3 regions of the Micromonospora sp. NPDC005220 genome follow, and region 3 is predicted to be linked to each of the others. Evidence: riboswitches for the same ligand, from Rfam matches in the RefSeq annotation. Region 3 holds a riboswitch; each other region holds the start of a gene.
The links. A riboswitch is a leader RNA that binds a small molecule or an ion and turns the genes downstream of it on or off. The one in region 3 is predicted to bind cyclic di-AMP.
Positions count from the first base shown of each region.

Region 1: it holds a riboswitch for cyclic di-AMP, as region 3 does, so the genes downstream of both, ABZU52_RS23875 (hypothetical protein) here and ABZU52_RS09680 (C39 family peptidase) in region 3, are expected to answer to the same signal.
Region 2: it holds a riboswitch for cyclic di-AMP, as region 3 does, so the genes downstream of both, ABZU52_RS07440 (NlpC/P60 family protein) here and ABZU52_RS09680 (C39 family peptidase) in region 3, are expected to answer to the same signal.

Region 1 covers NZ_JBEXHP010000080.1:1,580-7,104, forward strand. The annotation lists gene ABZU52_RS23855 (STAS domain-containing protein) at 1-68, shown strand, start outside; gene ABZU52_RS23860 (hypothetical protein) at 87-227, opposite strand; gene ABZU52_RS23865 (SRPBCC family protein) at 316-780, shown strand; gene ABZU52_RS23870 (hypothetical protein) at 786-1,271, opposite strand; gene ABZU52_RS23875 (hypothetical protein) at 1,414-2,427, opposite strand; cyclic di-AMP (ydaO/yuaA leader) riboswitch at 2,484-2,615, opposite strand; gene ABZU52_RS23880 (cation diffusion facilitator family transporter) at 2,733-3,650, opposite strand; gene ABZU52_RS23885 (AAA family ATPase) at 3,758-5,525, opposite strand, start outside.
Region 2 covers NZ_JBEXHP010000011.1:153-5,677, reverse strand. The annotation lists gene ABZU52_RS07450 (NlpC/P60 family protein) at 1-828, shown strand, start outside; gene ABZU52_RS07445 (peptidoglycan recognition family protein) at 884-2,866, opposite strand; cyclic di-AMP (ydaO/yuaA leader) riboswitch at 3,102-3,237, shown strand; gene ABZU52_RS07440 (NlpC/P60 family protein) at 3,251-4,291, shown strand; gene dcd (dCTP deaminase) at 4,359-4,937, opposite strand; gene ABZU52_RS07430 (pyridoxamine 5'-phosphate oxidase family protein) at 5,037-5,525, shown strand, end outside.
Region 3 covers NZ_JBEXHP010000015.1:163-12,421, forward strand. The annotation lists gene ABZU52_RS09670 (CDP-glycerol glycerophosphotransferase family protein) at 1-1,636, shown strand, start outside; gene ABZU52_RS09675 (alpha/beta fold hydrolase) at 1,642-2,388, opposite strand; gene ABZU52_RS09680 (C39 family peptidase) at 2,525-3,367, opposite strand; cyclic di-AMP (ydaO/yuaA leader) riboswitch at 3,601-3,742, opposite strand; gene ABZU52_RS09685 (hypothetical protein) at 4,027-4,797, opposite strand; gene ABZU52_RS09690 (hypothetical protein) at 4,930-5,349, opposite strand; gene ABZU52_RS09695 (acyltransferase) at 5,442-6,695, opposite strand; gene ABZU52_RS09700 (glycosyltransferase) at 6,995-8,158, shown strand; gene pseI (pseudaminic acid synthase) at 8,287-9,339, shown strand; gene ABZU52_RS09710 (hypothetical protein) at 9,530-9,979, opposite strand; gene ABZU52_RS09715 (SDR family NAD(P)-dependent oxidoreductase) at 10,041-10,796, opposite strand; gene ABZU52_RS09720 (AMP-binding protein) at 10,789-12,051, opposite strand; gene ABZU52_RS09725 (acyl carrier protein) at 12,048-12,259, opposite strand, start outside.

The DNA of each region.
Region 1 (5,525 bases), on a different contig from region 3:
GCCTCTTCGGTGCCCCGGAGCCCTACTTCGCCGGCGCGGCCACTCCCGAGGTGCTGCCCGGCGCCTGAGCGCGCCGGACGTCCTCGTCAGAGCTGCTCGTCCAGGCCGTCCAGGTCGATGTCGGTCGCGTCGGTGACCGCCCGGATGGCCGTCACCGACGCGTACCCCGCTGCCAGCAGCGCCACGTCCGTGCCGGGCTGTGCGGCCTGCCCCGGCTCTCGCCGCACCCCGCGCAGCTGCCCGGGCGTCCGTCGGGCGTTGCCAGCCAGACATCGGTACGGGACGATCGGGCGACCAACGACGGCAGGAGACGGTGTGCTCAGCAGCGATACCTTCAGCTACACCGTTCAGGCCCGGTGCTCACCCGCCGAGGCGGCCGCGCTGCTCAGCGACCTGACCCGGCAGGGTGAGCTGCATCCGCTGATCGTCCGGGTCCGCCGGGTGCCGCCCCGGCCCGGCGCCCAGGCCAGCTACACGATCAACGACCGGTTGGCGGCCGGGCCGCTGCGCTTCCGAACCACCTACCAGGCGGACGTGCTGATCAGCGAGGCCGACGAGATCGTCATGGTGGCCCGCCAGTGGCCGGCCACCACGGTGCGCAACCACACCCGTCTGGGCGCCGAGCCGGATGGCCTGGTCCGCATCGACGTGGAGATCACGCTGACCGCGCCGACGCCGCTGTTCCGCTACGCGTTTCGCCAGGCCCGAGCCGCCCACCTGGCCCTCGCCACCCGGCTGGGCGCGGCCCTCGACCGCAGCAACAACCCACCGCCCCCCTGACCGCCTCACGCCGCTGCCGGCCCCCGTGGCCGAGCCCGTCGGCCCCACGGCTTGTAGGTGGAGAGCACCGTCGCGATGATCATCAGGCTGGTCGACACCGCCGGCGCGATGACCAGGTCGGCGCGATCCCGGGCGGGCAGGGCGGCGCCGACCGCTCCGGCGTGGCGCAGGTTCGGGGTGAGCAGGAACAGCACCAGCCCGACCATCACCGTGGTGAGCACGAGCTTGACCAGCACCCAGCGGTAGCGCAGCAGACCCCAGGGGGTGAGCAGCGAACTGGCGACTCCGATCAGCCAGACCAGGACGCTCAGCGGCGCGAACAGCACCGTGCCGACCAGGGTCATGACCGGATAGACCACCCCCGGGTCGGCGCCCCGCTGCACGGCGATGCCGAGGGTGAGCAGCACCAGGTCGGCGCCGAGCCAGCCCAGCGAGGTGACCAGGTGCAGAGTGAGCAGCGCTTTGCGGGTGGCGGGTCGGATCCGAGGCATACCGCGATGCTGCCCGCCGGCTCCGGCCGGGTCGTCCGACGAGCGACGACATCAGGGGTACGCCCGACGACGTAGCCCGGCCCCGGACGCACGTGATGCCTGTGAGTCATCACGATGACTCACAGGCATCACCACGTGTGGGTCAGTAGACCGACAGGTGTACGTGGTTGGTGTGGTCGGTGGACGGGGTGCCCTGCGCCCCGCTGTACGACTTCCACCCGCTGCTGGGCAGCCAGATCTGCCTGTACCAGATCACATAGAGCACGGCGAGTCGGTCCGCGTTGCGGATGAAGTACGCGGCCAGGTTGTTGCCGTAGGTCTTGTCGCCGCCGGTGGCGTTCCCGCCGAAGCCGCCCTTCTGCGCCGCGAAGTCGCAGGCCCGGCCCTTCGGGTGTTCACCGGAGCCGCTGGGGCGGTGGCACGAGACGTACCGGGTGAAGCCCGCCGCCTTGGCCTGGTTGAGCGCGTGCAGGGTGCGCGGGGTGATGCAGCCGTTGGCCGGCGTGGGGTCGTTCACGCTGCACGACTCGGAAGGCCAGGAGCCGTCGGAGTTGCGCGGCGCGGCCGTCGCGTTGGCGGTGGAGGTGCCCCGGTTGGAGCCGGTGTCGGCGGTGGTCTGCGGCTTGGCCGTGGTGGCCACGCTCAGGGCCCGCTCGGCCTGCTCCTTGCGCTTGGCCATCACCGCGACCTGCTTGCGCTGCTCGATGATCTCGCCGTCCAGCGCGACCCGGGTGCGGTTGGCCTTGTCCTTGCTGTTCAGCAGGTCGCGCAGCACCCGGTCCTCGTTGGCGGCCACCGCGTCCAGTGCGGCCGCCCGGTCCATGAAGCCTTCCGGGGTGTTGCTGTTGAGCAACGCCGACATCGCGCCGAGCCGCCCGGTGCGGTACGCCACCTCGGCGATCGCGCCGACCTTGCCGTTGCGCTGGTCGATCTCGCCCTCGATGGTCTTCAGCTGGGTGGCGAGCTGCTGCTGCCGTTGTACGGAGGTGTCCAGGGCGCGTTTCGCGTCCAGGTAGCCCTTGCTGGCCGCCTCGAGTTGGGCGCGCAACGTCGGGGTGCCGCCCTCCTCGTCGGAGTCGGGTGCGGCGGCCCGCAGGCCGGTCGGGGGAGCGGCCGAGGCGGTGCCGGCCGGAAGCGCGACGCCGAGGGCGAACATCGCGACGATCAGGGCCGCCAGTCTGGCGGCGGGCGGTCGTGCTGGTGCCACTGCGCATGTCCTTCCGTCAGCCGCCGACCGGGTTAGCTGACGGGTTCGGGACGGAAGATCCCTACCGCTGACGCGGATACACCCCAGGAACATGGTTCCCCGGTTCGCCCAGTTGGGCGATTAGGCGGCGACCACCACCGGCGCCGGGAGGCGCCGCCTGGTGGAGGCCGGGACCGAGCCTACCGGTGCCAGTGGGGCGGCTGCAGCCGATGTGACGGACGGTGCGGGCGTCGGCACGGTAAATGACGGTGCCGTCACCATTCGATGGAGCCGCACGCTCCGGGGGCGGCCCCGGGCTCGATCTGCAACGTGGCGTGCTCGATGCGGAAGTCGTCGTGCAGGGCGGTACGCGCCGCGGTGAGCACCGCGCCGACCTCCGCGCCGGGTGCCATGGTCAGGTGCGCGGAGGCCACCTCCATGCCCGAGGTGAGCGTCCAGACGTGCAGGTCGTGCACCTCGACGACGCCGGGAACGGCGGCCAGCCGGTCGTGCACGGCGGTCACCTGGAGGTGCTCCGGGGCGGCCTGCACCAGGATGCGGATGGCGGCTCGGGCCAACCGCCAGGTACGCGGCAGGATGAACACGCCGATGGCGACCGCGACCAGAGGGTCCGCCCACCACCAGTCGGTGACGGTGATGAGCAGCGCCGCGCCGATGACGCCGACCGAGCCGAGCAGGTCGCCGAGCACCTCCAGGTAGGCGCCCTGGAGGTTGATGCTCTCCCGGGCCCCGGCGCGGAGCAGGGCGAAGGCGATGATGTTCGCGAGCAGACCGAGCACGGCCACCGCGAGCATCGGGCCGGCGATGACCTGGTGCGGGTCGCCGAAACGGCGGATCGCCTCGATCACCACGTAGATCGCGACGCCGGAGAGCAGGACGGCGTTGGCCAGCGCGGCGAGCACCTCGAGTCGGTAGAGCCCGAAGGTGCGCTGCGGGTCGCCGGTGGCCCGCCGGGTCGCCGTGATCGCGGCGAGCGCCATCCCGATGCCGAGCACGTCGGTGAACATGTGCCCGGCGTCGGAGAGCAGGGCGAGCGAGTTGGTGTGCAGGGCGACCACCGCCTCCACCACCATCAGGGTGGCGAGCAGCCCGAATGCCGCCCAGAGGCGACCTTTGTGCTGCTGTGCGGCATTGGCGACGGACCCGTGGTGGTGGTCATGACCTGCGCCCACGAGAACCACCTTCCGCCGCTGGTCGGGACCCGGTCAAATGTATGCTCACATCGCTATGTGTGCAAGTGTATGGGCTGCGTCTCCCTACCGGGGGCGGTCCGCGCCCGTCAGCCCGTCGGGTCGATCGTGGTGAGCCGCTGGGTGGCCCGGGAGAGCGCCACGTACAGGGTGCGTACCCCGGCACCCGGATCCGCCCGGATCTCGCTCGGGGCGACCAGCACCACCCCGTCGTACTCCATGCCCTTGGCCTCCAGGCTGGTCACCACCTGCAACCTCGGCGCGGCGAGCGCGCCGAGCCAACCGGCGACCTCGTCCCGGCGGGGGACCGGCGTGATCACGCCGACCGTGCCCTCCACCTCGGCCAGCAGGCCGGCGGCGGCCTGCACGGTCGCGGCCTCCAACCCCGTCGCCGGCACCACCAGCTCGACCGGCTCGACCCCGGTGGAGCGGACGGCTGTCGGCAGCGGCAGGTCCGGGTAGAGCCGACGGATCTCCGCCGCCGCCACCGCGAAGATCTCCGCCGAGTTGCGGTAGTTGGTGGTGAGCGTGAAGTCGTGTCGCTTGCGCCGGCCCAGCGCCTGGTCGCGGGCTCGGGTCAGCTCCTCCGGATCGCCGGTCCACGCGGTCTGCGCGGGGTCGCCCACCACGGTCCAGGAGGCCAGCCGGCCGCGTCGACCGATCATCCGCCACTGCATCGGCGAGACGTCCTGCGCCTCGTCCACCACCACGTGCGCGTAGTCCCGGTAGTCCTCCGGGCGCTCCCGGGCCGCCGCGCGGGCGGCCCGCTGCCGTTCGCCGAGGGTGCTCAACTCGCGGACGCCACCGGCGAGCTGGAACGGATCGCGTCGCGCGCGGGCCGGCTGCGCGGGCTTACCGAGCAGCGCGTCCAACTCGTCCAGCAGCGCCACGTCGGCGATGGTCAGCCCGGCCGAGTCCAGGTTCCGGTACGCGGCGTTGAGCAGCCGGATCTCCGCCGAGGAGAGGATTCCCCCGGCGTAGCGGCGCAGCCGGTCCGGCTGCGCCAGCCAGCCGAGCACGTGCCGGGGGTGCAGCCGAGGCCACCACTCCTTGAGAAACTCCCGGAACTCCGGCCGCTCGGCGATCTCCGCCTCGAAGGCCGGCTGCTCCGGCAGCCGACCGCTGCTCAACTCACGGGCCTGCGCCCAGAGCGCGGCGAACACCCCGTCGAAACCCGCCCGGCGCACCTCGTTGCGTCGCGCGCCGCGGTGCAGCGCCCGGTCCCGGATCCGGTCCAGCGCGGCCCGGTCCAGCCGCAGCAGCGTGCCCCGGTAGAGCAGCCGCAGCTCACCCGGGCCGCCCGGCACCGCGTCGCGCACCGCCCGCTCCAGCACTCGGCGCATCCGCAGCGAACCCTTCACCGCCGCCACCTCGGGCGGGTCGGGGCGGGTCGCGGGCGTCCCCGGGAAGAGGGTGCCCAGCGAGTGCAGGGTCGCGGTGTCCTCACCGAGCGACGGCAGCACCGAGCCGATGTACTCGACGAAGACCGACGACGGGCCGACCACCAGGATGCCGCCGCCGGCGTACCGGCTGCGGTCGGAGTAGAGCAGGAACGCGGCCCGGTGCAGGGCGACCGCGGTCTTGCCGGTGCCGGGGCCGCCCGCGACGATCGTCACCCCGGAGCCGGGTGAGCGGATCGCCTCGTCCTGCTCGCGTTGGATGGTCGCCACGATGTCGCGCATGCCCCGGCCGGTGGCCTTGGACAGGGTGGCCAGCAACGCGCCGTCACCGACGACAGTCATCCCCTCCGGGGCGGCGGTCGGGTCCAGCAGGTCGTCCTCGATGCGGGTGACCCGCTCGGCGCGGGACTGGATGGTGCGACGCCGCACCACGTCCAGCGGCTGCGCCGGGGTGGCC
Region 2 (5,525 bases), on a different contig from region 3:
AAGTGGGAGCAGTTGGAGCCCACCATCGAGCAGTACAACAAGGTTCGGGCGCAGCTGAAGGTCAACCGGCAGAAGTCGGCGGACCTGCAGAAGAAGATCGAGCCGCTGGCGCTGCAGAGCGAGATGGCGTTCAACCGGGTCGGTGATCTCGCCTCCCGCTACTACATCTCGGGCCCGTCGCACGACATCGGCGCGCTGCTGGTCAGCGCCAAGCCGGACACGCTCACCGAGCAGCTCACCATCCTCGACCGGCTCGCCTCGCAGGAGCGCAAGGAGGTCGAGGGTGTGCTGGCCGTGCGGGCCAAGTACGACGGCGAGAAGCAGAAGCTGGACGCGCTGATCGTCACCCAGACCAAGCAGCAGAACGAGCTGGCGGCCAAGAAGAAGCAGATCGACACCGAGATCAAGCAGCTCGAGGCGTCGATGCCCAAGACCACTGTGGTGACCGCGGCCTGCCCGACCATCAACGGAGTGGTCAGCGCGGCGGCCCGCACCGCGATCCGGACCGCGTGCGGCAAGGTCGGCAAGCCGTACGTCTGGGGCGCCACCGGCCCGAACTCGTTCGACTGCTCGGGGCTGACCCAGTACGCCTACAAGGCGGCCGGGATCTACCTCACCCACCACACCGGTGACCAGTGGAACGAGGGCAAGGCCGTCTCGCGCGCCGACGCCCGCCCCGGTGACCTGGTCTTCTTCTTCTCCGGCCTGAGTCATGTCGGGTTGTATCTGGGCAACAACCAGATGGTGCACGCGCCACGCGCCGGCAAACCGGTGCAGGTGTCCAGCATCACCACCATGCCCATCGCCGGGTTCCGCAGACCCGGCTGATCCACCTCGCGCGACACGACGGCCCCCGGTCACCGACCGGGGGCCGTCGTGGTTCTCAGCGAGGCGCGTCCACCGGGGACGGCAACAGCTGCACGTCGGCGAGGTCGACGTACATGATCCGGTGGCCGAACTGGATCTGCGCGTAGCGGTTTTTGCCGCGAATCACCGTCCAGTCACCGGGCGAGGAACCGTCGAACGTGCTGGCCCGGTAGTACTCGCCGGCCAGCACCGCGCCGACGGCGTACCGCTGCCCGGCGGCCAGGGTGTACTGCAACGGCGAGATCGCCTGGTAGGGCACCCCGTCCGGGTACGCCGACTGCTCCGGGTACGCCCGTCCGTAGACCGGGATGGTGGCCCGGCCGGGCTTCGGTGTGGCCACGACCCCGACGGTCCAGCTGGCGGTCGGCGCGGACGCCGGGTTGTGGAACCAGGCCCGCTGCCCGAGATACCAGATCGCCGTCCAGTCGCCCTGCCGCCCGGCCAGCGCGTATGTCTGCCCGGCGGATGCCCGGGCCCCGTGGTCCGACACGGCCATCGTGTTCGGGGTGCCGTCCGGGCGCAGCGCGATGTCGTTGACCAGCGGCGCGTCCGCGGCCGGTGCGCTCCGCAGCACCACCGCCGAGGAGCCGCGCGGCGCGCACGGCACGCCCACGGTGACGCAGTCGGTGAACGCCGGCCGGTTGGTGGCATAGGCCGGGTCGATCCGGACCAGCCCGGTGGCCGGGGTGCCGGTGTCCAGTCGGGGTGCGTGCAGCAGGTCGAAGTAGTGCGACCAGTCCCAGTACGGGCCCGGATCCCAGTGCATCCCCCGCACGGTCGAGGCTACGGTGCCGGGCACGTTGTCGTGGCCGATGATGTGCTGGCGGTCCAGTGGGATGCCCAGCCGCAGCGCCAGGTGCCGGACCAGCTTCGCCGAGGTCCGGTACATCGCCTCGGTGTACCAGGTGCCCTGCGCCGCGAAGCCCTCGTGCTCCAGCCCGATCGACTTCGCGTTGACGTACCAGTTGCCGGCGTGCCAGCCGACGTCAGTGGTCTTCACGTGCTGGGCGATGTGCCCGTCGACCGAACGCAGCGAGTAGTGCCAGCTCACGTAGGTCGGGTCCTGGACGAGTTGCAGGGTGGTCGCCCAACTCGCCTCGGTGTCGTGGATGACGATGTACTCGATCTTCTGCCGGGCGGGCCGGTCGGAGAGGTCGTGGTTGCCGTAGTCGCCGTCGCCGAACGCCTCGTAGGGGGCCGGGATCCACTCGCAGGAGATGGTGCGCGGGCACTCGACCCCGTCCGGGCGGGCCAGCCGGCGCAGGCCCAGCCGGTCCAACCAGGAACGCTCGGGCCGTACCGCACGGGCCGGCAGGGTTATCCGCTGACCGTCGTCGGTCATCCGGGACTGGTCCGCGCCGATGGTGGTGAAGACCTCCTCGGCGAAGGCCGCAGCGGCGTCGGCGCTGTCCGCGCCGGAGTAGCGGGCCACCGCGCCGTACCAGGCGGCCGGGTCGGTGTCCGCGCCCACCGGCGCGCCCAGATCCCGTTGGTACGCGCTCAGCAGCGCGGCCCCACCCCGGATGTTGAGGCCCGCGTCGGTGCGTAGCGCCTCGGGGGTGGCGCCGGTCAGCGTGGCGGCGGCGTCCACGGTCTGCAACGCGGCGGTGGGCGGGGCGGGGGCCTCGACCGGCCGGGGCGCGGGCAGCCGGGCGGGACGGGAGTCGTCGCCGCGTGGGTCCTCGACACCGGCGTCGTGGTGACCGCGCCCGGGTAGGGCGGCCACGTGCCGCGCGTCGGTCAGGTGCATCGGGCCGTAGCCGCCACTGGTGCTCGGTGTGCCGGCGTTGGTGTCCCAGCGCGACTCCAGGTAGGAGACGCCGAGCAGCACGACGGTCGGTACGCCGTACTCGGTGGCCGCGGCGGCGTACTGCTGCTGGCGGTCGGTGGTTGGCGCGGCGGCGGCCGGGCCGACGGAGAGTGGCGCCGTGGTCGCGGCGGCGACCACGGTGGCGGCGAGCAGGGCGCGCCAGCCGGCCGACAGGGTTGGATGGTGCATCGAACCCCCTAGATTCTCGCGGAGTGCGGTCAGGTCACCATCGCGCCGCCCGGGAGGTCAGGTCAATACCTTTCCATCTATCGAAGTCAGTGGAAAGAATTCTTCACACACTGTCGGTGACCTCGTCCAACCCGTACGGAGTGTCACGGCCGTTCGGGTTGCGGATCGGTAACAAGCGTCTCTACTCTGGTCATTTGTCGGCCCGACAGCAGCTCCGCCCAGCCCGGGCGGTAACGGACCGACACCGCCGAGTCGTTTCCGAGCGAACCGGGGACCCAGGTCCCTCGGGGTGAATCCGCAGCCACTGCGGTAGGGCGCCGACTTCCCGCCCGAACCCGTCAGCTAACCCGGTAGGCGGTCAGGAAGAAGGAGTACGGAACCCCGGTGGCACTCCATGCCCCGCGGCCGTCGTCCGACCGGTCGGCATCAGCCGGCCCGTCGTCGATCGTGCCGCGCCCACGCTGGTACCGCTTCACCACCGCACTCGCCGCGCTGGCCGGCGTCGCCGTCGTCCTGACCGGCAGTGCCACGGCGGCCCACGCCGACCCGTCGGTCACCGAGATCGAGCGCCAGATCGACGCCGACTGGAACAAGCTCGAACCGATCATCGAACGGCACAACGCCACCCGCACCGACCTCGCCGCGAAGCGCAAGCAGGCCGACGCGCTGGCCGCCCGCATCACCCCGCTGGAGCGCCAGGTCGACGCTGCGATGGACAAGGTCAGCGCGCTGGCCGTCCGCGCCTACATGGGTGAGAACGTCTCGACCGTCAACGCGGTGCTCGGCAGCCGATCGCCCAGCGAGGTGGTCGGCCAGCTGGAAATGCTCGACCGCTTCGCGCACAACCAGCAGAAGGACGTACGCCAGGTGGCCGACCTGCGCGACCAGTTGGCCGCGCAGAAGGCGCCGCTGGACGAGATGGTGGCCCAGCTGAGCCGCACCGAAGCCCAGTTGGCGGCGAAGAAGAAGCAGATCAACGAAGAGATCGACCGCCTGCAGAAGCTGCGCCTCAAGGTGTACGGCAGCGGTGGCGGTGGCCCGCTGCGCCCGGCGCCCTGCCCGGGTAGCTACCCCGGCGGCGCCGCGGGCACCGCTGTCAAGTTCGCCTGCGCGCAGATCGGCAAGCCCTACGTCTGGGGCGCCGAGGGTCCGAACTCGTACGACTGCTCCGGCCTCATGCTGGCCGCCTGGGCGAAGGCCGGCGTGTCGCTGCCGCACAACGCCGCCGCGCAGAGCCGCGTCACGAAGAACGTCAGCAGGGGCGACCTGCGCCCCGGCGACCTGGTCTTCTACTACAGCGACATCCACCACGTCGGCATGTACGTCGGTGGCGGCTGGGTGGTGCACGCCTCGCAGGCCGGTCAACCGGTCAAGATGAAAAAGGTCGACGACGGCCCGATCCACAGCTACGGCCGCCCGGGCTGACCCCGGGTGACGACAGGGCCCGCCGCGATCCGTCGCGGCGGGCCCTCGTCGTTCTCTGCGTCGTGCCTCAGCGGGTGGGCCAGGTGCGCCAGTGCTGCCAGGCGCGGCTCGGGGTCGGCCCCCGCTGGCCCTGGTAGCGCGAGCCGTAGACCACCGAGCCGTACGGGTGCTCGGCCGGCGAGGAGAGCCGGAAGATGCAGAGCTGCCCGATCTTCATGCCCGGCCACAGGGTGATCGGCAGGTTCGCCACGTTTGAGAGTTCCAGCGTCACGTGACCGGAGAAGCCCGGGTCGATGAAACCGGCGGTGGAGTGCGTGAGCAGCCCGAGCCGCCCCAGCGAACTCTTGCCCTCCAGGCGGCCGGCGAGTTGGTCACCCAGCGAGATGACCTCCAGCGTCGAGGCGAGCACGAACTCCCCCGGGTGCAGCACGAACGGCTCGCCATCGGGGACCTCGACCACCGAGGTCAGGTCGTCCTGCTGCATGGCGGGATCGATGTGGGTGTAGAGGTGGTTGTTGAAGACCCGGAACAGCCGGTCGAGTCGGACGTCGATGCTGGACGGTTGGACCAGGGTGGGCTCGAACGGCTCCAGGCCCAGCGTGCCGGCCTTGATCTCGGAGACCAGGTCGCGGTCGGAGAGCAGCATCGGACCACCATAGCCGCGTTGCCCAAAGTGGCCGGATTTGGTGCCGGTGACCAGCGCGTCGAGGTCGCTGCTCGTACATTTGTTCGATAGAATGCCCACATGGCTTCCTGGTCCGAATTCGCCGCCGACGAGCCCCGACTCGCCGACGGGATCCGCGTTCTCCTCCAGCAGTACGGGCCGGGCTTCGGCTATCTGGCCACGGTCCGTGCCGACGGCGGGCCCCGCGTCCATCCGGTCTCCCCGGTCATCACCGCCGAGGGGCTGTTCTGCTTCATCATCGACTCGCCCAAGCGCCGCGACCTGGAACGTGACGGCCGCTACGCGCTGCACTCGTTCCCGGCGGAAGAGAGCGACGACGAGGCTTACGTGGCGGGGCGCGCCCGTCCGGTGACCGATCCGGTCCGGGTGGCGCAACTGGCGCACAGCGCCCGCGCCGAGCCGCAGGTCGACTGGCGGCTCTTCGAGTTCACCGTCGACGTGGCGATGCTCACCCGCCGTGAGCAGCACATCGCGGGCGTTCCGGGCCTCGCGCCAGGTCGGCCGGCCGTTCGGGTCTGGCTCGACCCACACGCCCCGTCGGCGGTGGCC
Region 3 (12,259 bases):
GTGCCTGACCACCGGGTTGGCCGTGCTGGCCTTTGTCGTGCTGGCGCTCACCGGCGCCACCGGCTGGGGGCTGGCGCTGGCCGTCGCCGCGCTGGCCGCCTCGGCAGCCGAGCAGCGGATCCGGCCCGGCGCCGACCTGGTGGCGGAGACCACGTTGATCGCCGCGGCGATCCTGGTCGGTTACTCCCGGCGGCTCGCTGACGGGCTCGACCTGGCGCTGGTCGCCACCGGGCTGGTCCTGCTGGGGCTGGTGCTGCTGGTAGGACCGCTGCGCACCGCCGGCGGTCTGGAGATCCGGGCGGCCAACCTGCCGGTACGCGCCTGGACGCCGCTGATCGCCGACCGGCTCGGCACCGCTCTGCTCGGGCTGCTCGCCGCGCTGGCGCTCGCCGCCGCACTCGCCCTGCCGGCCGGTGTGGCGCTGGCCGCCAGCCTGCTGGTCGGCGCGGGCGCCGGGGCGGTCGCCCTGGACCTGGCCCGGCGGCGGTTCCGGCCACAGGCCGGCGGCGGGTCGGTGGCCGCCGCGCTGCGCCGGCACCAGCCGGAGTTCCTGCTCTACTTCTCCGCGCCTCCCGGCTCGGAATACCAGGTCACCATGTGGCTGCCGTACCTGGAACGGATCGGCCGGCCGTTCCTGATCGTGCTGCGCGAGCCGGAGTTCCTGGCCCCGATCGCGGCGGCCACCGACGCGCCGGTGGTCTACTGCCCCACCCTGGGGGCGATGGACGAGGCGTTGGTGCCGAGCCTGCGGGCGGCGTTCTACGTCAACCACGGGGCGAAGAACAGCCACTGCATCCGCTTCACCCAGCTCACCCACGTCCAGCTGCACCACGGCGACAGCGACAAGGCGCCGAGCGCCAACCCGGTGTCCGGGATCTTCGACCGGATCTTCGTGGCCGGGCCGGCGGCGATCGACAGGTACGCCCGCGCCGGGGTGCACATCCCGGCGGAGAAGTTCGTGGTGGTGGGCCGCCCACAGGTCGAGTCGATCGAGGTACGCCCGGAGCCCGCGCGAGGGTTGGCGCACCCGACGGTGCTGTACACCCCCACCTGGACCGGGCACCACGCCGACGCCGACTACTGCTCGCTGCCGGTGGCCGAAGGGCTGCTGCGCCGCCTGCTGGAGCGCGGCGCGACGGTGATCCTGCGGGCCCACCCGTACACCGCGCAGAACCCGGCGTCGGCCCGCCAGCTGGGCCGGCTGACCGAGCTGCTCGTCGCCGACCGGGCCCGCACCGGCCGCCAGCACGTGGTCGGCGCGGCGGCTCGGCAGCTGAGCCTGACCGAGTGCGTCAACTCCGCCGACGCGCTGATCTCCGACGTGTCCGGCGTGATCTCGGACTTCCTCTACTCCGGAAAGCCGTACGCGGTGACCGACATGGGCGACGAGGGCGACCGGTTCGTGGAGCGGTTCCCGCTGGCCGGGTCGGGTTACCTGCTGCGCCGGGACATGTCCAACGTGGACGAGGTGCTGACCGCGCTACTGGACACCGACCCGCTGGCCGAGGCCCGCTGGGCCACCCGCCGCCGCTACCTGGGTGACTTCCCGGTCGAGTCGTACGCCGAGGCGTTCCTGACCGCCGCCCGCCGGGAGCTGGCACCGGCTGAGACACTTACCGCGTCCGCACCGGCATAGTCCGCTCAGCGGTACGGGTCGAGCAGCGCCAGCACCGCCGCCGGGTCCTCCACGTGCGCGTTGTGCCCGAGGCCGGGCAGCGTGGCGACAGGTACGCCGTACTCCTTCAGTTGTTCGTCGGTGACCATCGGGTCGTTCTCCCCGCGCGCCAGCACCACCGGCACGTCGGTCGCCGCCAGCAGCGCGGCCAGGTCCGGTTCGCCGACGGCGAAGGCTGTCGGGTCCATGGCGAGGCGCCACCGGCCGTCCACCTGGCGCAGCCCGGCGTTCACCACCGGGTGGTCCGGTGCAACCAGGCCGACCAGTCCGGAGACCCGCAGGTAGCGGCGAGCCGCCTCGGTGCGGCTGGCGAACCAGCTCACCGGGCGGGCGGCGACCTCGGCGGCACGGCTCAGCTCCGCGGCTGTCCACTGTGCCTTGATCCCCAGCCCGACCACCGCGTCCACCGGCATCCCGGCGTCGCGGGCGGCCAGTGCCAGGCCGACGACCCCACCCAGCGAGTGCCCGAGCACGACCAGCCGGTCGTCGGGACCGAGGGCCTGGGTGAGCCGCTGGGCGAAACCCGCGAAAGAGTACGACGGAAGGGGCGGCGCCCAGCCGTGACCGGCGAGGTCCGGTGCCAGCCAGCGCCCGGGCCAGTGCTGTTCGAGGTACGGCGCCCAGGGCAACCACACGTCCCCGGTCGCCCCCATGCCGTGCAACAGCAGCAGAACCGGCCTTCGACCAGCGTGTCCACCCGATTTCTCCACCACGGCCGCAGTCTCCCACGGTTCACGGCCGGGTACGAGAGTCGTCGATGACCGGCGCAGCCCGGCCGCCGCGTACAGAGACGCCGCGGGCGCCGGCCCCTTGTGGGGGACGGCGCCCGCGGCGGTCAGGGTGCCCGGGTCAGGCGGAGTAGCCCCGGCTGGTGATCCAGTTGGCCAGGTCGATCGTGGTGATCCAGTACGACGGGTCGGCCGGGTTCGCCGAGTCGGCGATCCGCACGGTGCGACCGTTGTCCTTGTAGCCCACGACGGCGATGTAGTGACCGCCGCCGTAGGAGTGCCAACCGCCGTCGGTGTCGGTGGCGTCCCCGACGACGTTTGCCACCACGCCCCGGCCGTCGGTGATGGCCTTCACGACGTCGGCCTGGAGGCGGTCCATCTGTGCCGGGCTGGGCGCACCGGGGAACATCCGGGTCTGGTACGGGGAGCCCTTCACCTCGGCGTTGAGCACCCGGGTGGTGTCCTCGGCCGAGTTGGTGCCCATCTCGGTGGTGCCCAGTTCGGCGCCGAGCTCCTCCTGGGTGCGGTCGATGCCGGCGGCGCTGAGCGCGTTGCGGGTGGCCGCCGGGCCGCAGTTGTAGTAGGTGTTCTGCGCCTCGTAGTCGTAGTCGAGCACCTTCGTCGCGGGCGGCTTCGGCGGCGTCGGCTTACGGGTCAGGTCCGGGTTGCTGCTGGCCTTGGCGGCGGGGGACGCGGCGCTGCTGGCTGGGGCGGCGGTGGTCGGCGCGGCGCTGGCCGAGGGGGACGCGTCCCGAACCTCGCTGCGGGCGACGTCGCTGCGCATCTCGGCGACAGTGGTCGCGGTGCGCTGGCCGGCCGGGGCGTCGTCGGCCGTGGTGAGCAGGGCGCCGGTGGTGGTGGCGATCGCGAGGGCTGCGGCGGACGCGGCAACGATCTGGTACGGGCGCTCGGTGGCGAGGCGGCGGAGCTGACGCTTCAGGGTGTGCTTCACGGGGTCCTCCACGGATCGGGGGGAGAGCGGCACACCGGGGCCGGACCGGTATCCGGGCAGGCGCCAGCACGCGGACTGTGGTCCGCGGATGGTGAACCGCTCAGGGGAACGCCCGGCGGGGCCGGGCGGGAAAGGCGATGACCCGGGGGGTCAGCTCACCGTCACTGGACGAATGAGCGGGTGCATCGCCGCGCCGTGGAGGCGAGGGAACAACCGAGGGGTGGAAAGGTGCTGCACGAGGAGTTGACTCCTTCCGACACCGCCTACCGGGTTAGCTGACGGATTCGGGCGGGAAGATCGCCCTACCGCGGGCCGTGGCTCGCGGATTCACCCCGGACTTACTGATGGGTCCCCGGTTCGTTGATCACGATTAAGCGGGTCGATGCGGCGTCGCCTCTTGCGATCGGTTACCGCATCGGACAGGACGACAGTACTGGCGGCTCCGCGCCCTGCCAAGCCAGGTTCACCTGCGTAAACCCTAATCGGCGCGACAATTTCTGCGCGTATTGCCGATGATGTGACTCGATGGGACAACCGGTTACGCCGACGCCTGCGGGCGACAACCGGACAGGCGACAAAAGACGCGACCACAATCGCGGGAACAATGAGGCTGATCGCGTCGGACGTCCGATTCCGCAAACGCGTGACCGGGCTCACATAACAGATCGGGCTCAACCCGCCCGGGCCGGGCGCCACAGCGCCACCACGGCGGGACGCAACGCCCCGGCCATCGCCCGGCGCGCGGGCACCGGGGTCGGGCGCAGCCGGGCCGCCGCCGCGTACGCCTCCTCGTCGAGGGTACGAGCCGACTCGGCGGCCAACTCCGCGTCCCGCCAGGCGGCCCGCTCACGGGCGACGGCCACCTGGTAGTCGGCCAGCCGCGCATCCCGGATCACCCGGCTGATCAGCACCTCCTGCTCGACCGGGTGGCGCCGGGGATCCCAGCCGCGCCGATGCCCGAACACGTCGCCGAGCTGCGCCATGGTCAGGTCGCCCCGCCAGTACGCCGCCATCGCCGCCCGGTGCAGATAGCGTTCCCGGGCGGCGTACTCGGCCGGGGTGTGCGGGGTGTGCGGGGTCGGCAACGCCCCGGCGCCCGCGAAGCGACGCGCGGCGGTGTCCGCCTCGTCGTACCCGGCCCAGGCCCGCTCCAACTGCTCCTGGGCGGTCAGCCAGGCGGCGCGTCGCCGCTTGGCTGTCGTCGCCGCGCCGGCGGCGGCGACGGCGACCTCCTCGGCGTAGCGGCGCCTGTCGGCGGCCTCGGCGGCGGCCGACTCCCGAGCGGTGGGCGCGGCCGGTGGCGGATCGTCGGTGGGCCGGGCCCGTTCGGGGCGGGCGGCCAGCACGGTGAGCAGGCCCAGGGTCAACAGGAACAGCGTCGACCAGATGGCGGCGGCCCGCGGCACCTCGGTCACGAACTGGTAGAAGACAACGGTCTCCATGGTCGGCACCTCGGGGAGAGAGCAGTGCGATGGGGAGCCGCGCCGACCGGCGGGCCACGGCGGGCCACGGGTCGGCGGGTGAGGACGTGGGTGGGTCGACAGGGCGCGGCGACGGGACGGCGTCCCGGTGGCTCAGCGCCGGGGTGGGGCCCGGGAGGCCCGACCGCTCGCACGGTCGACGCGGGGCAACCGGTCGGACTCGGCCGCGCGGACCGGCAGAACGACGTCGGCGATGGTGCCCTGATCGCCGGGGAGCGTCACCGGCGCGTCGACCGACCAGGTCGGAACCGAATCGTCGGCGGCCTCCGGCGGTATCGCCGGGGCCGAGCACGCCACAGCCTGCGCTTCGGCGTGCCGGCAGGATGCCGGCAGCGGCCCGACAGCGACGGAGGCCGGCACCGCGCTCGACGTTGGCACCGGGCTGGTCGGCACGGCGGCCGTGGCCGGCCCTGCGCCGAGCGCCAGGGCCGCGACGACGGCGAGGCTGGTCAGCACCCGCGTCGCCCAGCGCGCCACCCACCACAGCGGACAGGTGAACGCGACCGGAAGCACGTCCCCACGCTACCGTCGCGCCGGCCCGGGCGCACCGATCACGGGCGTGTCGAATCACGCCGCGCCGACCCCGCTGACCAGCGTGGACGATGTCAGCGCGAGTCGACGTACGTTGATCTGCCGTCGGCCTGACCGACCTCGTCCGCAGTCCCGCCGGCCTTGCCTCGGGCGCCGCTCGTAGGCTGTCCCGCCTCGTCGTCGCCGACGGCCCGCGGGCCAGCCGCGCGTTGCCGGGGAACGGGCGCCGGCCGGGCCGGACGGCGCGGCGCGAGCCGGCGCATCATCGGGGTCTCGACGAAGCGGTGCAGCAGCCCCGCGAGGATCAGGTTCGCCACCAGGAAGCCGAGCACCACGGCCGGGCCACGCCAGCCCGCGAAGCCGGTCCCCCAGGCTCCGCTCCAGCGCAGCACGCTCGTCATCACCAGCACGTGCACCAGGTAGAAGGCGAACGACACCTCACCGAGCCAGATCAACGGGCGGGACCGCCACGGCGAACGGCGACCCCGCACGTCCGCGTCCGCGGCGGCGGTGATCACCAACAGGTACGCGACGGCGAGCAGCGTGGTCCACAGCTCGGCCCGGATCCACTGCGCGGCCGCCACCCAGGTGACCAGGAAGATCCCGCTGGCCACGGTCAGACCGGGACCGCGCCAGAGCCCTCGGCGCATCAACTCGGCCGCCACCGCACCCAACCAGAACTCCAGCGACCGCACCGGCGGGAAGATCTGGGTGAACCACCAGCGACTCACCTCCGGCACCAACTCCTGCGCCGGCCAGAGCGCGAGGATCAGCAGCGGCAGTACGACGATCAGCGCCCAGAGCAGCTTCGGCCGGGCCCGGCGCAGCAGCGGCAGCGCCAGCGGTAGACAGAGGTAGAAGAAGAACTCGCAGGAGAGCGACCAGCTGACGGTGTTGATGCTGTAGAACCAGCCCGGCCGCGGGTCCCATGCCTGGAGCAGCAACAGGTTCTCCAGCGCGGCCGCCGGCAGCACCGGGTCGGCGAACCACCAGGCCACCACCAGCGTCGCCGCCCACAGCACCAGGTGGTTCGGGTAGATCTTGGCGATTCGTCGCCGCCAGAAGGTACGCCGGGAGTCGCCCGCGCGGGCCGACCAGACCAGCACGAAACCGCTGAGGATGAAGAAGAACTGCACCCCGGAGAGGCCGAGGGTGAACAGCGCGTCGACCACGGCCTTGTAGTCCGGCTCGGCGATGATCCGCATGGTGCCGGCGTGGAAGCCGAAGACCAGCAGGGCGGCGATCCAGCGCAGCCCGGTCAGCGAGGGCAGCCGGGGCGGGGCGGACGCGGGGCGGACGGCCGGCACCGCGGCGGCGCTCGCCGTCATGCCGGGATCCCGACGCTCGGCAGGGTCACCAGCACGGTCGTCTCCTCCTCGGCGCGGCGTCGGACGGCGCGACGGCGACGCCCACGACGGCCCGGCAGGGCCGCACCGAGGCACCCTACCGGGTCACTCCTGGGTGAACCGGACGCGTCCCACCCGCCCCACCAGCCCGCGGTGCCCCGGCCGGGGAATCGCCAGCCGGCCGGCGTTTACCTTCCGCTGGGCGGGAGTTCAGAGATTCCACCATCGGCGGCAACGTCAGGTTCCGGGGCCGGCCACCCGGGTCGTCGAAGGTGGCGGACGTGGTCAATGAGCCGACGCACGCACCGCTGCTGAGCATCGTCGTGCCCGTGTACGGCGTCGAGGCGTACCTGTACCAGTGCCTCGAGTCGATCCGGGCCGACATCCCGGCGGGCGAGTCGGACGCGGTCGAGCTGATCGCCGTCGACGACGCCTCCCCGGACGGCTGCGGCGACATGCTGCGCGCGTACGCGGTCGGCCGCGACGGCGTCCGCGTCGTGCACCTGGACAGCAACGTGGGTCTGGGGCTGGCCCGCAACGCCGGGCTCGACGTGGCCGCCGGCCGGTACGTCTGGTTCGTCGACAGTGACGACTGGTTGCCGCCGGGCACGATCGCGGCGGTGCTGGACCGGCTGCGCCAGCACCAGCCCGACGTGCTGATGCTCGACCACCTGCGGGTGCGCGAGGACGGCCGGCGGGAGGTCGACGCGAGCAGCCCGCTGCTGCGCGGGATTCCCGGCGTCACCCGGCTGGCCGACCGGCCGCAGCTGCTGCGGGTGCAGCACACCGCCTGGAACAAGGTGGTCCGCCGGGGCTTCATGGACGAGCTGGAGCTGCGGTTCTTCCCCGGCTGGTACGAGGACATCCCGTTCAGCCACCCCCTGCTGATCGGGGCCGAGAAGATCTCCGTGCTGGACCGGGTCTGCTACCTGTACCGCCAGGGCCGCCAGGGCGCTATCACCTCCACCCGCAGCGGCCGGCACTTCGACGCCTTCGCCCAGTACGAGCGGCTGATGGACTGGGTCGCCCGGAAGCACCCGGACGAGCGGCTGCGGGCCGAACTGTTCGAGCTGATGATCAACCACTATCTGGTGGTGGTGGGCAACGACGGCCGACTGCACCCACACCTGCGACGCGACTTCTTCCACCGGGCCGCCGCGCACTACCGTCGGTACCTGCCCACCGGCGGCTACCCGCTCCCGCCGGGCGTGACCGGGCTCAAGCACCGCCTCGTCAGCCGGGGCGACTGGTTGGCGTACTCGGCGCTGCGCCAGGCCCACCGGGTGGCTGGTCGCCTGCGTCGGCCCGGCCCGGTGGGTGACGCCGACAGCGGGTCGCTCCCCGCCGACGAGGACCCGGGGCGAGGGGCGGGCGCCGCGCCGACCCGCGACGGTGGACTCGCGCCGGAGCGGCGTGACGCGCTGGCCGCTGGCCGGCTGCCGTGATCGGCCGCACCGCACGCCGAGAGCCGGGGCGGCTCCCGGCGCCCTCGTTTTCCAGGTCGTCCGCCCGCCGGGTGGATGACGACAGCACCACCGCACGCCTGTGCGGGCGTACCTGAGCAGAGGTCGGAATGACGGCGACAATCAAGATCGGACCGCACGCGGTCGGTGCCGGGGAACGACCGTTCGTGGTCGCCGAGATGTCCGGCAACCACAACGGCGATCTGTTCCGGGCGCTGGCCATCGTCGACGCGGTGGCCGAGAGCGGAGCGCACGCGCTCAAGCTCCAGACGTACCGGCCGGACACGATCACCATCGACGTCGACACCCCGGCGTTCCGGATCTCCAGCGGGCACGAGCTGTGGGGCGGGGAAAACCTGTACCGCCTCTACGAGCGCGCGCACACCCCGTACGAGTGGCACGCCCCGATCTTCGAGCGGGCCCGCGAGCGGGGCCTGACCGTCTTCTCGTCGCCGTTCGACGCGACCGCCGTGGAGCTGCTGGAGTCGCTGGACGCGCCCGCGTACAAGATCGCCTCGTCGGAGCTGGTCGACCTGCCGCTGATCCGGCTGGTGGCCAGCACCGGCAAGCCGATGGTGATCTCCACCGGAATGGCGACGGTCGCCGAGATCGACGCCGCGGTGCGCACCGCCCGCGACGGCGGCGCGGCGGGCATCGTCCTGCTGGCCTGCACCGCGTCCTACCCGGCGCCGCCGGCCGACAGCAACCTGCGCCGGCTGCCGGTGCTGGCCGGTGCGTTCGACGTGCCGGTCGGGCTCTCCGACCACACGCCCGGCATCGGAGTGGCGGTCGCCTCGGTGGCGCTCGGCGCCTGCTTCATCGAGAAGCACGTGACGCTGGACCGGGCCGACGGCGGCGTGGACTCGGACTTCTCGCTGAACCCGGCGGAGCTGACCGCCCTGGTCGCCGAGTCCGGCCGGGCATACGCGGCTCTGGGCGGCACCGCGATCGGCCCCACCCCGGCCGAGAAGGAGGGGCTGCGGTTCCGCCGCTCGCTCTTTGTGGTCGAGGACGTCCGGGCCGGCGACCCGGTGACCGCGCGGAACGTCCGCTCGATCCGGCCGGCCGGCGGGCTGGCCCCGGTGGAGATCGACCGGGTGCTGGGCCGCACCTTCGCCACCGACGTCCCCCGCGGCACCCCCCTGACCTGGAACCAGATCTAACCGGCAGCCGGGGTCCGCGGGGCAACTTCTGCCCGCGCCCCGGCCCACCCTTGTCGATCATGCACTTGTGGTGGGCGTTTAGACCCCCAGTGTCTGCTTTGTTAGGCACCACAACTCCATGATCGACCGGTGCGGGGCGCGGAGGGCGCGGGGCGCGGAGGGCGCGGGGCGCGGAGGGGCTGGGGCGGCTCTACAGGGAACAGTCGCCGACTGCGGCGCCACGGGCGTCGGGGGCGAAGCCGACGGTGACCACCAGGTCGGCCACCGCGAGGGTCCGCCAGACCGCCGATCCGTCGGCCGGATTGCTCAGGCCGTGGCGGCGCCACCAGACCGCCACGGGCACGTCGGCCAGCTTGCAGCAGCACTCGGCGCGGGTCCACCGGGCCCAGAAGTCCCGCACGCCGAACCGGCGGGCCAGCGCCGGGGGCACCGGAGCGTTCGCGCGTTCCGCGTCGATGGCCACCCGCCAGCCGGGTGCCGGTGGGCCGTACCAGCCGACGCACCGTCCGTCGTCGAGGTGGCTGCGGGTGACCGCATCGGCCAGGTCGGCCGGTGACCCGATGCGCAGGTGCCGCTCGGCGGCGGCCAGCAACGCCGGCACCGGACGGGGTACGGCGGCGGCGCCCGCCCCCGGCGACACAGCCGCCCGGGCACCGTCTACCGGCCACGCCGGTTCCGCCGGGAGGAGACCCGGCCGCAGGTCAGATGGCGGCGGCACCGTCCACCACGATGACCTGGCCGTTGATGTTCGTGTGCTCACGCAACAGCATCCGCACCACCGGGGTGACCTCCTCCGGCTCGGTCAGGTGACCGGTCGGGGTGCGGCGCACGATCTGGTCGAGCTGCGTCGGACCGAGCACGGCGGACATCTCCGAGGCGAAGAAGCCGGGCGCGACCGAGTTGACCAGCATCCGGCCGCCCAACTCCCGGGCCAGCGAGCGGGTGGCGGCGTCCATCCCGCCCTTGGTGGCCGAGTACGCGACGAGGCCGGGGAAACCGCGCTGCCCGCAGATCGAGGTGATGTTGACGATCCGCCCGCGCAGCCCCTTGGCCAGCATCCGGCGGATCACCAGCCGGGTCAGTTGGAGCGGGGCCGTCAGGTTGGTCTCGATGATCCGGGCGATGTCGTCGGTGGCGGTGTGCGCGTGCAGGGAGTCCTGCCCCATGGCGGCGTTGTTGACGATGCCGTCGATCGGGCCGAGGCGTTGCTCCACCGCACGGACGAAGCTCTGCGCGGCGGGCAGGTCGGTGACGTCCACCGAGCCGACATGGACCCGGTCGGGGTGCTCGGCGGCGAGCTTCTCCAGCTCCGGGGTGATGGTGCGGGCGAACGCGGCCACCCGTACGCCCGCGTCGAGCAGGTCGGTGACGATGGCCAGGCCCAGGCCACGGGAACCGCCGGAGACGAGGACCACGGAACTGGGCGGAACGAGCTGGGTGTCGGCGGGCTCAGACATCGCTCTTCAGGGTCTCCTTGACAGGAATGTCGGTCAGCACGCGGATGCGGCGCGGCACCGCGTGCTCGGGAAGCCGGTCGGCGCACCAGCGGACCAGCGCGGCCTCGTCCGGCACACCGGTGTCGGGGGCGGGGGCGAGGACCACTTCGGCGACTACCATCCGTCCGAGCACCGGAGCGCGGCGGCCGGTCACCCGGGCCCAGGCCACCGCCGGGTGACCGGCCAGCACGTTGCGGACCATGCCGGCGGAGACCTTGCTGCCGCCGACGTTGATCTCGTCGGAGTCCAGTCGGCCGGTGATCAGCACCCGGCCGTCGAGCACCTGCACCCGGTCGCCGGTACGGATCGGGCCGGCGAGACCGGCGCCGTGGTACGGGGAGGTGACCACCAACTCGTCATCGCGGACGGACAGCGTCGGCCGGCCCGGAGTTCGCCGGTCCAGCCAGTCGACCGGGAACCCGGCCCGGCCGTCGTGCACCACAATGGACGCCCCCACCTCGGAGGACGCGTAGATCCAGGAGATCCGGGCGGTCGGGAAGACCTCCCGCAGCTGGTCCAGGATCGCCTGGTCCACCGGCTCGCCGCCGAGGGTGAGCTGGCGCAGCGGCACCCGAGAGAGGGCGTCGGCGTCACGGTAGAGGGTGCGTCGCCAGAAGGTCGGGGTGCCCGACGCCGCGTCGACCCCGTGGGCTGCCGCGACCGTGGGCCAGTCGTCCAACTCGTCGGGCTCGACCACCACCAGGTGCTGACCGGGCTGGGTCAGCGACAGGGTGACCACCTGCCACCAGGCGTACGTGCCCGGGGCGTACGGGCAGAGCCAGGTCCGGTCGGGTTGGTCGGCCCGTACGGTGGTCAGCGTGTCGAGGGTGTGCCCGACCCGCTTCGGTCGCCCGGTCGAGCCGGAGGTCAGCAGCCACAGCCGGCCGGGCTCGGCGGCTCGTGGCCGGGCCGGGGCACTGCGGTGCACGCCGTCGCCGTCGAGGACGCTGACGGTGAACCCGGCCTCCAGCAGCTCGGTCCGCATCGCCGTGTCGACCCGACTCGCGGTGCTGAGCAGCAGCTCGGTGCCGTGCACGGCGTGCTGCCGCGCCGCGGCGAGCGCGTGTACGGCGGAGTGGGCGAGCACCGCCGCCGAGTCGGGCAGTGTGGGCGTCGGCAGCGAACGCCAGGTCAGCGCGGCGCCACCGACGACGAGCCGGTTGTCCACACCGGCCGGTTCCGGGTGCGCGAGGTGGCGTGACGTCGCGACGGTCACTGGTGTTGCAGCTCGACGAGGAAGTCGAGGACGTCCCCGACGGTGGCGATGCGACGCAGCCCGGGGGCGTCGAAGTTGAGCTCCTCCCCCGTCTCGTCCTCCACCCGCAGGGCCAGCTCGGAGAAGTCGAGCGACCGAAAGCCGATCTCCCGCAACGGGGCCGCGTCGTCCGCGGGCAGCTCCCTGTCCTGGTTCTTCAGCACCTGAG